Regions from separate parts of the Cupriavidus sp. OV096 genome, predicted to be linked through region 1. Evidence: riboswitches for the same ligand, from Rfam matches in the RefSeq annotation. Region 1 holds a riboswitch; the other holds the start of a gene.
The links. A riboswitch is a leader RNA that binds a small molecule or an ion and turns the genes downstream of it on or off. The one in region 1 is predicted to bind cobalamin.
Positions count from the first base shown of each region.

Region 2: another riboswitch for cobalamin. It lies ahead of BM115_RS03895 (TonB-dependent receptor plug domain-containing protein); the one in region 1 lies ahead of BM115_RS16175 (TonB-dependent receptor).

Region 1 covers NZ_FOWM01000006.1:286,456-293,570, forward strand. Annotated here, with positions in the region: gene BM115_RS16170 (PepSY domain-containing protein) at 29-1,477, opposite strand; gene BM115_RS16175 (TonB-dependent receptor) at 1,488-3,611, opposite strand; cobalamin riboswitch at 3,731-3,982, opposite strand; gene msuE (FMN reductase) at 4,207-4,788, shown strand; gene BM115_RS16185 (DUF1852 domain-containing protein) at 4,832-5,815, shown strand; gene BM115_RS16190 (methionine synthase) at 5,905-6,930, shown strand; gene BM115_RS16195 (ParD-like family protein) at 7,059-7,115, shown strand, end outside.
Region 2 covers NZ_FOWM01000001.1:836,233-843,347, reverse strand. Annotated here, with positions in the region: gene BM115_RS03925 (malonate--CoA ligase) at 1-781, shown strand, start outside; gene BM115_RS03920 (SIMPL domain-containing protein) at 836-1,528, opposite strand; gene BM115_RS03915 (sulfite exporter TauE/SafE family protein) at 1,648-2,460, opposite strand; gene BM115_RS03910 (EVE domain-containing protein) at 2,471-2,911, opposite strand; gene BM115_RS03905 (cell division protein ZapA) at 3,565-3,903, opposite strand; gene BM115_RS03900 (hypothetical protein) at 3,900-4,235, opposite strand; cobalamin riboswitch at 4,438-4,701, shown strand; gene BM115_RS03895 (TonB-dependent receptor plug domain-containing protein) at 4,775-6,733, shown strand; gene BM115_RS03890 (FecCD family ABC transporter permease) at 6,770-7,115, shown strand, end outside.

The DNA.
Region 1 (7,115 bases):
AGTTGAAAATGGAAAGGGGTGGCGAGAGTCAGCGGCGCAACCGCCGCCAGCCCACGACCACCCCGCTGACGGACATCACCAGACCCACCAGCGACAGCACCCACACCACCACATCCCATGACGGGCGATGCTGCGTGAGCGAAACGAAGTCATAGCTGTGTACGGCGTTGAACAGCCAGCGATAGAGACGGCGGCTGTCGTCACTACGGCCGATGACCTGACCCGTCGAGGGATCGACATAGGCCCAGGTGTTGTCGGCGTCGTCGAAGGTCACGCGCAACACGGGCAGCCTGCGCGCGTTGTGGTGACTGTACCAGTAGGTGTCGGCCTCGGCCTGCATGACGCTGGCCACGACTTTAGCGTCCGGCATCAGGGTGCCGGCGATACGCGAGAGCATGCCCGGGTCCCAGCGCACTGGCGCACCACTGCCCGGATCGAGCACCGTGACAACGCCCTTGCCGGCGGCCACCTGCAACATGGGCGTGCTGCCGACCCACACCATACGGACCTCGCGCGCACTGCGGTCTGCCAGCGTGGCACGCCAGTCCGGCGCGGGGAACGAGGCCCCGGCATGCCCCGCGTAGCGCTGCAGGGCCGCGCCGTCGAAGCTGCGCCCGTTGAACCACTGGTTAGGATTGACGGAGAGCCATCCCGAGATCAGCCAGAACAGCAGGAACAGCGCGCCGACGAGCCCGGCCATGTGATGCCAGGCCATCCAGCCGTGGTACGGCGAGACGCCCGCCATGCTGCCGTGCGCAAAGCGCCGCCGCACGCGTAGCCGCAGCCAGCCAATCCAGATTCCCGTGATGGCCACCACCACGCAGGGCCCGGACGTCCACAGCACCACCTGCCGCCACAGCGGCGGGTCCTTGCGGATCGGCGTGAAATACAGCCAGTGCGGCACCGAGCCGAGCCAGTTCCAGAACCGCTCCGCGCGATCGGTATCGCGCATGATCTCGCCGGTCTTCGCCGAGATGTACAGCTCGGTGCCGTGTCCGTCATCGATGGCGATGCGATGCAGCGGACGCCACGCGTTGAGGCCATTCGGCACGGTCCACTGGTCTCGTTCGGCGGTCTCGATCCAGCGCGCAGGCTTGCCGGTGAACTGCTGGGCAGTGGCCTGCGCCGTGGCAGCATCGACGCGCTCGATGACGCGGCCATCGGTGGCCGCCACGGTATGGGGCTGACCCTTGCCATCAACCATGCGATAGACGGGCAGGCTGCCCGCCATCTCAAGCCGCAGGCTGCGTGGAAAGCTGGACAGCCCCGCCGCCGCCATCGCCGCATCGGGCGTCGTGGCCACGGCACGCACATCGAGCGGCGGCAGGCTGGCCAGCCGCTCGGCATCGGTCAGCGCGGGAAAGCCGACGTACATCATCACCAGCCCCGAGCCGAACCACATCGCGATCAACAGGCAGCCGGCGATGCCCATCCAGCGATGGATCAGGTACAGCCAGCGCCGGATCTTGCGCCACATCGCCCGGGCCTCAGAAGTAGAAGTTGGCCGACAACTCCGCCGAACGCGGACGCCCCAGCAGCCATTGCTGGCCCCCGTTCGAGACCGATTCGGCGTAGTCCTTGTTGAACAGGTTGTAGACGCGCAGCGTCAGCGCCGCCTGCTTCGAGACACGCCACGACAGCGCCGTATCCACCGTCGTATAGCTCGGCACGCGCACGCGGTTGGCCGTGTCCGCGTAACGTCCGCCGACATAGCGCAGGCCCGCGCCGAACGTCCATTGCGGGATGAAGTTCCACGTCAGCCACGCGTTGGCGGCCTGTTGCGGCACGCTCGTCGGCACGTTGCCGGCGCGGGAGACCAGCACCCCGCCGACCGACTCGTTGAAGTCGTCATAGCGCGCGCGCAGCACGGTGCCGTTGACGTCGAGGCGCAGACCGCGCAGCACTTCCACGCTCGCCGAGGCTTCCAGCCCGCGCGACGACTGCTCGCCCACCTGCTGGGTGATGGTCGGATTGACCGGATCGCGCGAAAGCAGGTCGTTCTTGCGGATCTCGTACGCCGCGAAGGTCCATTCGCCGCGATTGCCCCAGAACGCCTGCTTCATGCCCACTTCCACCTGCTTGCCGGTGGCGAGGTTGAAGTTGCGCTGCGCGTCGGACGTGGTGATCAGCGCGCCGAGCGGATCGGTCGCGGTGGCGTACTGGGCGTAGACGGCCAGGCTCGGGGTGAACTGGTAGACGGTGCCCACGCGCCACGTGGTGTTGGCGAAGGTCTTGTCCCAGGCCGAGCCGGCCACGAGGTCGGTGCGCGTCAGGTCGGCATGGTCGAAGCGCACCCCGCCGATGACCGACCACTGCGGCGTGAGGGCGATACGGTGCTCACCGAACAGCGCGTACTGCGTGGTGTTGCTGCGGAAGCGCGGCGAGGTAACGACGCCCGGCGGGCTGAAGAACAGGCCCGGATCGAAATCACGCGCCGGTACGGTGGAGGTGCCGCCATAGGGCGAGTTGTTCGAGTGGGTGAAGTTGACCTTGTTGACGTCGAAGCCGACCGTCGTGGTGTTATCGAGCCCGAACAGCTTGCTGCGCACCGTCATGTCGGCGCGGTTGCCCACCTGCTCCTGGTCGTGCAGGATTTCCAGATAGTCCCCGCGGCGCACCTGCGAGGTGGCCGGCAGATAGGTATAGGTCTCACTGTCGCGCCAGTGACGGTGGCTGGTCAGGTAGTAGAACTGGTTGCGCACGGTGACGCGGTCGTTCGGCGTCCATTCGGCGCTCAGGCGCGTCCAGCGGTCGCGATAGCTGATCTCGGCATCGCCAACGTTGTAGTTCTTCTTGCGCAGCGAGCGGTCCAGGCTGCCGTTGACCAGCGGCGTGCCGAGGTATTGCTGCGGATGCTGGGTGCCGTCGTCATAGGACAGCGTCAGGTTGAATTCCGGATTCACGTCCAGCCGCACGGACGCCGACACCATCAGGTTGTTGGCATCGCCCCGATCCACCCAGCCAGCCGTCCGGTTGTAGGCCGTGGCGAAACGGTACGACAGGTTGTCGTTGACCTTGCCACCACTGTCGAAGGCCACGCGCGCGGTCTTCTCGGTGCCGCCCGTGATCTGGAGTTCGTTCTCGATCGGGCCTCGGATCGGCTTCTTCTGCACCACATTGACCACGCCGCCGATCGCCCCTTCGCCATACATGACCGATGCGGGGCCGCGCAGGACCTCGATGCGGTCTACCGACCACGTATCGAACGGAAAGGTCACCGTACCGGAGGCCACGTACATGCGCGTGCCGTCCAGCAGCTGCATGACCGAGCCCTGCCCGGCGAAGCCGCGCGCGGTCAGCGACGTGCCGCCGTTGCCCGGCGACGGATTGCCGGTGATGCCGGTTGCCCGGGTCACGGCCTCGCGCACGCTCTGGTCGCCCCGCGCGCGGATGGTCTCGCCGCTGATGACTTCGACGCTGGCCGGCGTCTCGAGCGGCGTCAGGCCCATGCGGCTGCCCGTGTATTCGGGTTTCGAGAGCGCCAGGCCGGGATAGACGGCCTCACTGACGACCACGGGCGGCAGTGACGTGTCCTTCTGTTCGGAGGTTTCCTGCGCGAAAGCACAGGGAAGATTGAGGCCGGCCACGGCACCAAGTGATGCGGCCAGCACGCGCGGTCGACGCCCACGCGCAGGGCGAGACGAAATCTGGGCCGAGCGCGGGCGGCCAGCGGAATGCGCGAACAAGTTGTATGTCATCGTGAAGCCGGACGACCCCGTCCGTGCGAAAGATTTCGATGATGACAACAGGCCGGTATCCGGGCTGACAGGCGGGGAGCGTGCGCTCCCGGGAATCCGTCGCCTTCCCACGCGATGACAACGATGACAATCGCGCAGTGGCCGCCGATCCGATGGATCGACATGACAGTTCCCGAACCTGCTTACCGTTGCGGGGGCAGCACAGGCTTGGTCGCGGCTCGGCGACGTACCTGTTTCCCGTTTAACCCACGAGCATCGCGGGCACCTGCAATCACGGGCGGCACAGGGGACGTGCCGCGGTGCGCATTCTACCCGTAACGGACGGTTACAAAGCGCACATGCTGATCTGGGGAGCACGGAGGCGTGAGAGCGGGATGACCCGGCGGGTGCGCCCGATAACTCACATGACTACTGCTCATGGATTGTTGAAATAAAGCCATTTTACTTCATCGATGCACATCCATACGATTGGCATGTCGCGTGAGCCTCGCAACAGATGAAAGCAAAAATGACACGTCCACTCCGTCTAGTAGCGGTTTCCGGCGGGCTACAACGCCCCTCCAAGTCTGCAGCCCTGGCAGAGCACCTGCTAGACCTGATCGCAGACGAACTTCCGTGCGAACAGCGCTTGGTTGAACTGGGTCAGCTCGCACCGCGGCTTGCCGGCGCGGTCTGGCGCACCCACTTGCCCGACACGGTGGAGCGGGAACTTGCGGCGGTTGAGCAAGCTGACGTCCTGGTGGTGGCAACACCGGTGTTCCGCGGCTCCTACACCGGACTGTTCAAGCACTTCTTCGACTTCATTCATCAGGACGCCTTGATCGACAAGCCTGTGTTGTTGGCTGCCACCGGTGGCAGCGAGCGCCATGCCCTGGTGATCGACCACCAGTTGCGGCCGCTGTTCAGCTTCTTCCAGGCGCGCACATTGCCGCTGGGTGTCTACGCGACCGACAAGGATTTCGTCGACTACCGCCTGCAGAACCAGGCCCTCATCGAGCGGGCCAGGCTGGCGATCCAACGGGCACTGCCGTTGGTCGAACTGACGCACCACGCAAGGCCCGCTCTGGCCGAGGAAGTGGTTGTGGCCTGAAACAAGAATCGACTTCTCTCAAAAATTAGGTCACTGGATCGCAATGAACAAAGAACTTGCCTTTAGCCTCAAGAGCATTCTTTTCGATGAAAACTATCAGCCATCGGACAGTACGCGCGTAACCACCAATTTTGCCAACCTGGCCCGGGGAAAGAGTAGGCAACAGAATCTGCGCAACACGTTGAGGATGATTGACAATCGCTTCAATGACCTGGCGCATTGGGACAATCCGACCGGAGATCGCTACGCTGTCGAGCTCGAGATCATCTCCGTGGAGATGAGTGTCGACGCCAAGCGCGGCAACGATGCATTTCCGTTGATCGAGATACTGAAAACCTGCATTCTCGACAAGAAAACGCACAAACGCATCGACGGCATCGTGGGGAATAACTTCTCCTCCTACGTACGCGATTACGACTTCAGTGTCTTGCTTCCAAAGTACAACGTTGATCGAGCGGAATTCCGCACGCCAGACGATTTTGGTGACTTGCATGGAAAGCTGTTCAAGCAGTTTGTTGCCTCGCGCACTTACAAGGAGCGCTTCCACAAGCCGCCTGTCATCTCCATTAGTGCCTCGACCAGCAAGACCTATCAGCGGACCGGAAACCAGCACCCCGTACTGGGTGTCGAGTATGAACAGAATGAACTTTCCTCGACCGACCGATACTTCGCAAAGATGGGGATGCAGGTTCGTTTCTTCATGCCTCCGAATGGCGTTGCACCCTTGGCTTTCTACTTTTTCGGCGATCTTCTGGGCGACTACACAGATCTCGAGTTGATCGGCACCATCAGCACAATGGAAACCTTTCAGAAGATTTATCGCCCCGAGATTTACAACGCCAATTCTGCAGCAGGGAAACGCTATCAACCGAGCCTGAAGAACCAGGATTACTCGTTGACGCAGATTGTCTATGACCGGGAAGAACGCAGCCAGCTGGCTGTCCAGCAGGGGAAATTTGCGGAGGAGAACTTCATCAAGCCGTACAAGAACGTCCTTGATCAATGGTCTGCCAATTTCGCGCTCTGACCCCATAACACGCCGTCCCGTGGCTGATCGGGAAAAACGGTCCCGAAGTATGCTTGCCACACCCATCGTTGCTTGAAAGGAATCCTCAGATGTTTGAAACCTCCATCGCCGGCAGCCTGCCGAAGCCAGGCTGGCTGGCTGAAACAAACAAACTCTGGCCTCAGTGGAAGGCTGAAGGCGACGCGCTTCGCCAGGCCAAGGCCGACGCGACGTTACTGTGGATCAAGGCCCAGGAAGACGCAGGCCTGGACATCGTGTGCGACGGCGAGCAATCGCGACAGCACTTCGTGCACGGATTTCTCGAGCAGGTCGAGGGCATCGACTTCGAGCACAAGGTGAAGATGGGCATCCGCGACAACCGCTACGACGCGATGGTGCCGCAGGTGGTTTCGGCCCTGCGCCTGAAGGGCCGCGTGCATGCCTTCGAAGCACAGCTGGCGCGCGCGCACACGAAGAAGAAGCTGAAGTTCACCCTGCCCGGCCCGATGACCATCGTCGACACCGTGGCGGACCGCTTCTACGGCGACAAGGTCAAGATGGCCTTCGCCTTCGCCGAGTTGCTCAACCAGGAGGCCCTGGCGCTTCAGGCCGACGGCGTAGACATCATCCAGTTCGACGAGCCCGCCTTCAATGTCTACATGAAGGATGCCGCCGACTGGGGCGTGCAGGCGCTCGAGCGCGCGGCGCAGGGCTTGACCTGTACGACGGCGGTGCATATCTGCTACGGCTACGGCATCAAGGCCAATACGGACTGGAAGAGCACCCTGGGCGACCAATGGCGCCAGTATGAGACGGTGTTCCCCGCGCTGGCCCGCAGCTGCATCGACCAGGTGAGCCTGGAATGCATCCACTCCCATGTGCCGCCCGACCTGATGGGGCTGCTGGCCGGTAAGGACGTGCTGGTCGGCGTGATCGATGTGGCCAGCGACGTGGTCGAGACACCCGAGGAAGTGGCTGACACCATCGGCCGGGCGCTGGAGTTCGTGCCGAAGGAGCGGCTGTTCCCGTGCACGAATTGCGGCCTGGCGCCGATGGGTCGGGATGTGGCGTGGCGCAAGCTGGAGGCGCTGGCAGCAGGCACGAGGCTGGCAAAGGAGCGGCTCACCACGGCGTGACGCCCACATGGTCGTCCGCTCTTGGCCGCGGATTCTGTTGGGCTGACCAGGAGTGGAGCGACACAGGGCTTGCATCGCCGGCGCGATTGCCTATATGATTCATATATGTTTCATATATGGATGGCACTATGGGCATCGTGAACATCGATGGCGAGCTGCATGATCAGTTGCGCAAGGCAAGCGGC
Region 2 (7,115 bases), on a different contig from region 1:
GCTGCAGGAGCCGCGCTTCAACCGCGAGGTGTGCGACAACATGCGGCTGTTCGTGTCTGGCTCGGCGCCACTGCTGCTGGAGACGTTCGACGGTTTCCGCGAGCGCACCGGCCACACCATCCTGGAGCGCTACGGCATGAGCGAGACCGTGATGCTGGTCTCGAACCCGTACGATCCCAAGCTCGGCGAGCGCATCGGCGGCACGGTGGGCATGCCGCTGCCGGGCGTGTCGGTGCGCGTGATGGATGGCGAGGGCAACCCCTGCGCGCCGGCCGCGATCGGCAATGTGGAGGTCAAGGGGCCGAACGTGTTCAAGGGCTACTGGCGCATGCCGGAGAAGACCGCCGAGGAATTCACCGCCGACGGCTGGTTCAAGACCGGTGACGTGGGCCGCTTCGGCGGAGCCATCGTCAGCCAGGCCGGCGAGCGCAAGGTGCCGGACGACTACCTGACGATCGTGGGCCGCAGCAAGGACCTGATTATCTCGGGCGGCTACAACGTCTATCCGAAGGAAATCGAGAGCTTTATCGACGAACTGCCGGGCGTGGTGGAATCGGCCGTGATCGGCGTGCCGCATGCCGATTTCGGCGAGGCCGTGGTGGCCGTGGTGGTGCGCAAGCCGGGGGCGGAGATCGACGAGGCGGGGATGATCGGCACGCTGCGTGGCCGTATCGCCAACTTCAAGGTGCCCAAGCGCGTGCACGTGGTGGACGAGCTGCCGCGTAACACGATGGGCAAGGTGCAGAAGAACGTGCTGCGGGAGCAGTTCGCCGCGCTGTGATGGATTTCCCCCTCGCCCTGTAGAACTGGGGGAGGGGGAAGCCGAACTACCTGTTTACTTCACCATCTGGACCGACCCATTGACCGACACGGTCACATGGGCTTTGCCGCCTTCCATGGGGATCGGCGCGCCGGCGTCTGCGGACATTGCCTTGGCGGCATACATGCGCGGCGTCGGCGGCACCACGCCGCCGCTGTCGTTCATCGACACTTCACGAATCGTATAATTGCTATAGCCGAACAGCTTGGTGCTGGTCTGGGCCTTGTCGCGGAACGCTGACACGGCCTGCTCGGCCAGCTTCGCCTCGGTGGCCTGGCGTGCCTCGCGCGAGAGCGAGAAGGCGACGTTCTGCACCTGCATCTGGTTGGCCAGTTCGCCGGCCAGCTTCGACACCGCCGCGAAATCCTTCGACTTCAGGATCACTTCTGAGCGCCCGCGCCACGTGCTGATGCGGCCGTTGCGGTCCGTGCTCGGATGGATGGTGAAGCCGCCCGACTGCGCTTCCACGCCCGAGGTGCGCTTGGCCTGCGCCAGCACGGCCTGCGTGCGGGCCGACAGCGCGGACGAGATCGCCGACGGCTCGGCGCCTTCCTGTTCCGCGGCCAGCGTCAGTTGCACCACGTCCGTGGGTACTTCGGTGACCGCCTCGGCGGACAGCGACAGTACGCCGGCGGGTGGCGGCAGGGTCTGGGCCGATGCCACGACAGCGGTGGTACTCAGCAAAGTGGCCGCAAGCAGTTGTTTCATTGTTGTTCTCCCGATCAAAGTGGTGGCTTTCAGACGCCTTTCCGCGCACTTCGTTCCGTGCGCGGCTGCAATGACTGTATCCGGGTGTTTCGCCGTGTAATACGGAGGGAGCGGCGCGCTCAGAACGTCCGCCACGCCTTCCAGAGCATGTACGAGGCGAGGCAGGCCAACAGCACGGCGAACACGCGCCGCAGCGCGTTGACGTCCATGTTGTGCGCCGCCCGCGCGCCCAGCGGCGCGGTGAGCACGCTGGCGATGGCGATGATGCCCAGCGCGGGCAGGTACACATAGCCGAGCGAGCCGGCCGGCAGGCCGCCCACGTCCCAGCCGCCCCAGACGTAGCCGACCACGCTGGCGAGCGCAATCGGGAAGCCGAGCGCTGCCGACGTGGCCACGGCGTTGTGGATCGGCACGTTGCACCAGGTCATGAACGGCACGGAGATGAAGCCGCCGCCGGCGCCCACCAGGCTCGAGATCAGGCCGATGACCGACCCCACGCCGACCATGCCCGGTGTGCCCGGTAGCCGGCGCGCGGCCGGTGGCCGGCGGCTGCGCAGCATCTGGAGCGCCGAGAAGCCGACGAAGACCGCGAACAGCAGCGACAGCCAGCCGGTCTTGAGCACGCTGAAGATCTTGCCGCCGCCGATCAGGCCACCCACCAGGATGCCCGGCGCCAGCGCCAGCACAATGCCCCAGCGCACCGCGCCGCGCTTGTGGTGGGCGCGCACGGAGGAGAGCGAGGTGAACAGGATGGTCGCCATCGACGTGGCGATGGCCATATGGACGATGTGGCTGTCGGAGACCTGCATGGCTGTATAAAACAGCGTCAGGAAGGGCACCATCAGCATGCCGCCGCCCACGCCGAGCAGCCCGGCGCAGAAGCCGGTGAAGGCGCCGAGGATCAGCAGCCCCGGAATCAGGACAGGACTCATGGTCGCCCCGTCACTTCATCAGCCGTTCGGTGATATAGCGCCATTCGGCCGGCGTGACCGGCGTGATGGAGAGGCGGTTGCCGCGCCGGAGCACGACCATGTCCGCCAGCGCCTCGTGCTCGCGCAGCGCGGGCAGCGGGACCAGCGCGCTCTTGCGCACGAAACGCACGTCCACGAGCGACCAGCGCGGCTCATCGGGCTTCGAGGCCTTGTCGTAGTAATCGCTCTTGGGATCGAACTGCGTGGGATCGGGGTAGGGCTGGGAGCAGACCTCGGCCAGTCCGGCGATGCCAGGCTCGGGGCAGGAGGAGTGGTAGAACAGCACACCATCGCCGATGCGCATCTGGTCGCGCATGAAGTTGCGCGCCTGGTAGTTGCGCACGCCCGTCCACGGCAGCGTGCCGCGCCTGGCAAGATCGTCGATGCTGGCTTCGTCCGGCTCGGACTTCATCAGCCAGTACTGGGGGGCGCGTTGGCCCGATTTGGCGGCGGGTGGCGTCACGGTACCAGTATCCGTCGATCAAAGAAAAAAGGCGGTGGTTCTGAAAACCACCGCCTTCTGAGGGGTCCCCGCCTCGGCCGCTGGGTCGGCATCCTGAACCCAAGTGAGGTTCAGAGTGGCTGCGGAAGTCGCATTTTGGGTACATCACCCACTCAGGGAGTCCAGGCAGAACCAAGACTATGAATGCGGTGACGCGCTCGCCCACACGACATAATCCCGCACCATGCAATGCATATCGGTTCAAGGAGTTATGACCCTCACGAACCAGGCAGGGAAACTGTCAAACGTCTGACTTTATATTCACCTTACGCTGCGAGCAGCTGGGGTGATGTCAGACGTTTGCCGTTTCGAAACAGGATGGGATGAAAACGGCGGTCGGGCGCGATAACCTGACCTGTATGCTGCACCGGTAAGGCGTTTGTGCAGTCTGGCTACACTATACACCGCGTCGTCAGGCATACCAAGTTCGGCATGTCGCATCGTTACATTTTCAACACCGGACATCGGCCAAATCCGACATTGCGCCATCGGCTTCACATGCCTGTCATGTGCGGCCGATGCGGTGTGATTTCAAGTCCGGCCAGATCCGTCCGATGTCGATGTCAGCCCGGCGCGCGCGGGTCGGTGCCCACGTGCGCGTACTGCCGCAGTGCCTCGTCGGCGCGCTCGTTCAGCTCGCGGATGCGGGCGCGCACGGCGTCCACGGGAATCTGCCCGTCCTCCTCCTGCTTGCGGCGCATGGCCAGCAGGTCCGAGGCGATGCTGATGGCCGCCATCACGGCCACGCGCTCCACGCCCTTGGCGGAGACGTTGCCCTTGAGCTTGTTCATCTGGTTGTCCACCAGCGCCACCGCCTCCAGCAGCGCGGCTTCGTTGTCTGGCGCGATGGCGAAGCGGTAGGGCTGCCCCGCGATGTTCACTTCGACTTGCTTATTGCTCATGCGTGTTCTCCGGGGGCGGGGTGCGCGCCGCTGGCATCGGGGTCCGAGCCGGTGGCCGGGGCGCCTTCGCCCAGCAGGTCGAGCTGGCGCGCATCGCTGGCCGTGGGCAGCTTGTCCAGAATCGACTGGATGCGCAGCTGGGCTTCCTCGATCTTGATATTGAGCAGTTCGCGGTCGGCCGCCATGGATTCGCGGTCCGTGCGCAACTGGCTCGCCTCGGCCCGCAGGCGGTCGATCTCCGCGCGCAGCCGCTGGTTTTCCGCCGCCAGGGTGTCTGCGTGATGCAGCACGCGCCCGATCTTGGCGGCCAGTTGTTCGAGTTCGTTGAGCATAGTGCCTGTCTGTCCGATGGAATGTGGGTCAGGTTTCGGGATTCTAGCCGATGCCGGATCGGCCACGTCGTCAACGAGACGTTTCTGACTGCAGCGTCGCCAGGAAGTTGCATCGATCGTCACGCAACGTGCGGGTAACCGGCCCCGGAGTGGACGGTTCCGCACCACGTCCGCCAGATTGACGGCCCCGGTGAAACTGCCTACACTCGCGCACGTTCCAGGTGCTCGCGACCCTGCCCACAGGGCCGCAGTTCAACGGGAAACAGGGAGTCCGGGGCGCGCCGCGCGCTGGGCCAACCTGTGCTGCCCCCGCAACGGTAAGCGACCGCGCGCGCGCCATGCGCCGCGCAAGGGCCTGCCAGCATGCCACTGATCCACCCCGCCATTTGACGGGGATCCAGCGATCGGGAAGGCGGCCGGCCTGATGTCGTCAGCCCGGATACCGGCCTGAACGCGGGCGCACCGCTCCACAGCGGCGCGCCACTTCGCCACAAGGCCCGCGGGGACGGGCCCGGCCGTACTTCCATCCATCCAGCAACATGCGTTCCTCGCTCCACAGGCAGACCGCCGCGACCCAGCCGCCGGTCCGCCCGCGCGTGCCCGCCATCCTGGCGGCCATCGCCGCCTTCGTGCCCGCCCTTGTACCCGCTTTCCACCCCGCCATGGTCCACGCGCAAGCCGCGCCGGATGCCAGCGGCGCCGCCCCCGGCCAGACGCTCGCGCCGGTGGTCGTCACCGCCTCGCGCACCGCGCAGGCCGTGACCGAGGCGCTGCCGCACACCACGGTGGTCACTCAGGAAGACATCGTCAACACCCAGGCGCCGGACCTGCGCTCGCTGCTGCGCGGCCAGGCGGGCGTGGAGTTCGCCACCACGGGCGGCATGGGCGCCAACACCACGCTGTTCATGCGCGGCGCCAATTCCAACCAGGTGCTGATCCTGGTGGATGGCGTGCGCATTGCCGGCGCCAGCGGCGGCACCGCGCAGCTCGCCAATATCCTGCCGGACCAGATCGACCATATCGAAGTGGTGCGCGGCAACGTCTCGGCGCTGTACGGCTCCGACGCCATCGGCGGCGTGGTGCAGATCTTCACCAAGAGCGGCGCCGGCCAGGCCCCGGCGGCTAACGCTTCGGTGGAGTACGGCAGCAACAATACGCGCCAGGGCACCGTCGGCTATGGCGGGCAGGTGGGCGATACCTCGTTCAACGTCACCGGCTCGATGTTCAAGACCGACGGCTATTCGTCGATCGACGCCGCGAAATGGAATCGCGACAACCCCACGCGCGCCCGGCAGGGCATCGGCCCGAACCCGGCCGACAACCCGTACGAGAACAAGAGCGTCTCCGGCCAGGTGAAGCACAAGTTCAGCCAGGACTGGGACGCCGGCGTGGCCGCGTACTACTCCAACAGCCAGCTGTCGTACGACAGCACCAGCGGCAAGCCGACCGACGACCTGCGTATGGATAGCGAGCTGTACACGCTGTCCGCCTTCGTCAACGGCAAGCTGCTGCCCGACTGGCGCACCCATTTCAAGGTCGCCCAGAGCGAGGACCGCGCCGAAACCACCAAGAACGGCCTGTTCGACAGCCTGTTCAGCACGCGCTCGCGCCAGTTCAACTGGCAGAACGAGTACGCGCTGACGCCTGACCACACGCTGCTGTTCGGCACCGACTACCTCCAGCAGGAACTGTCGTCCAGCGCCTACAACGCGCCCATCCGCAATGTGTTCTCGGTCTACGGCGGCTACGAAGGCAAGATCGGCCGCCACCAGCTGCAGCTGAACGCGCGCAACGACCATTATTCGGACTTCGGCAACCAGGGCAGCTTCTTCGCCGGCTATGGCTTTCACCTGACCCAGGCGGTCAAGCTGATCGCCAACGTCAGCAACGCCTTCCGCGCGCCGACCTTCAACGAACTCTATTACCCGAACTTCGGCCAGCCGAACCTCCAGCCGGAGCGCGCGAAGTCGGCCGAGCTGGGCGTGCAGGTGGAGACTGCCGCCACCGGGTTGCTGCGCGTGACCGCGTTCGAGACCCGCTACAACGACCTGATCGTCTCCACGCAGCAGGCCAACGGGCTGTTCCTGGCGCAGAACGTCAACAAGGCCAAGGTGCAGGGGGTGGAGGCGTCCTGGCGCGCCAACCTGCTCGGCACCGATGTCGGCGCCAGCGTGACCTTCCAGAATCCGGTCGATGAAACCAACGGCACCCAGTTGCTGCGCCGCGCGCGCCGCCATGCGTCGTTCGATGTGGGCCGGAATTTCGGCGATTTCCGATTCGGGGGCGAGTGGCTGGTGTCGTCGTCGCGGATGGACAACGGCTCGCGCCGGCTGGGCGGATACGGTATCTTGAACCTCACCGCCCGCTACAACATCGACAAGCAATGGTTCGTCGCCGCCCGCGTGGAAAACCTGTTCGACAAGAACTACCAGCTCGCCTATCCGTACGCCACGCAGGGCCGGGCGGGGTTCGTCACGCTGGGATGGCGCCAGAAATGAGGCCCGGCAAGGCGCCGCGCCCGGGCGGGGTCCGCCATGGCTGAGGCGCGCCGCGCGCTGGCCGTCTGGCTGGTCCTCGCCCTGGCGGGGCTGGCCGTGTTCGGCCTGTCGCTCGCGCTGGGCAGCGTATCGCTCGATGCCTCGCAGCTCTGGCAGGCCCTGACCGCCACCGATGCCGGCATGGCCGGCGCGATTGTCAGGGAATTGCGACTCCCCCGTGCCGTCGCCGCGTTCGCGTGCGGCGGCCTGCTGGCGCTCTCTGGCGCGCTGATGCAGGTGCTGCTGCGCAACCCGCTGGCCGAGCCCTATGTATTAGGCGTCTCGGGCGGCGCCGCCACCGGGGCGCTGCTGGCGATGCTGCTGATGCTGCCGCTGTGGACCG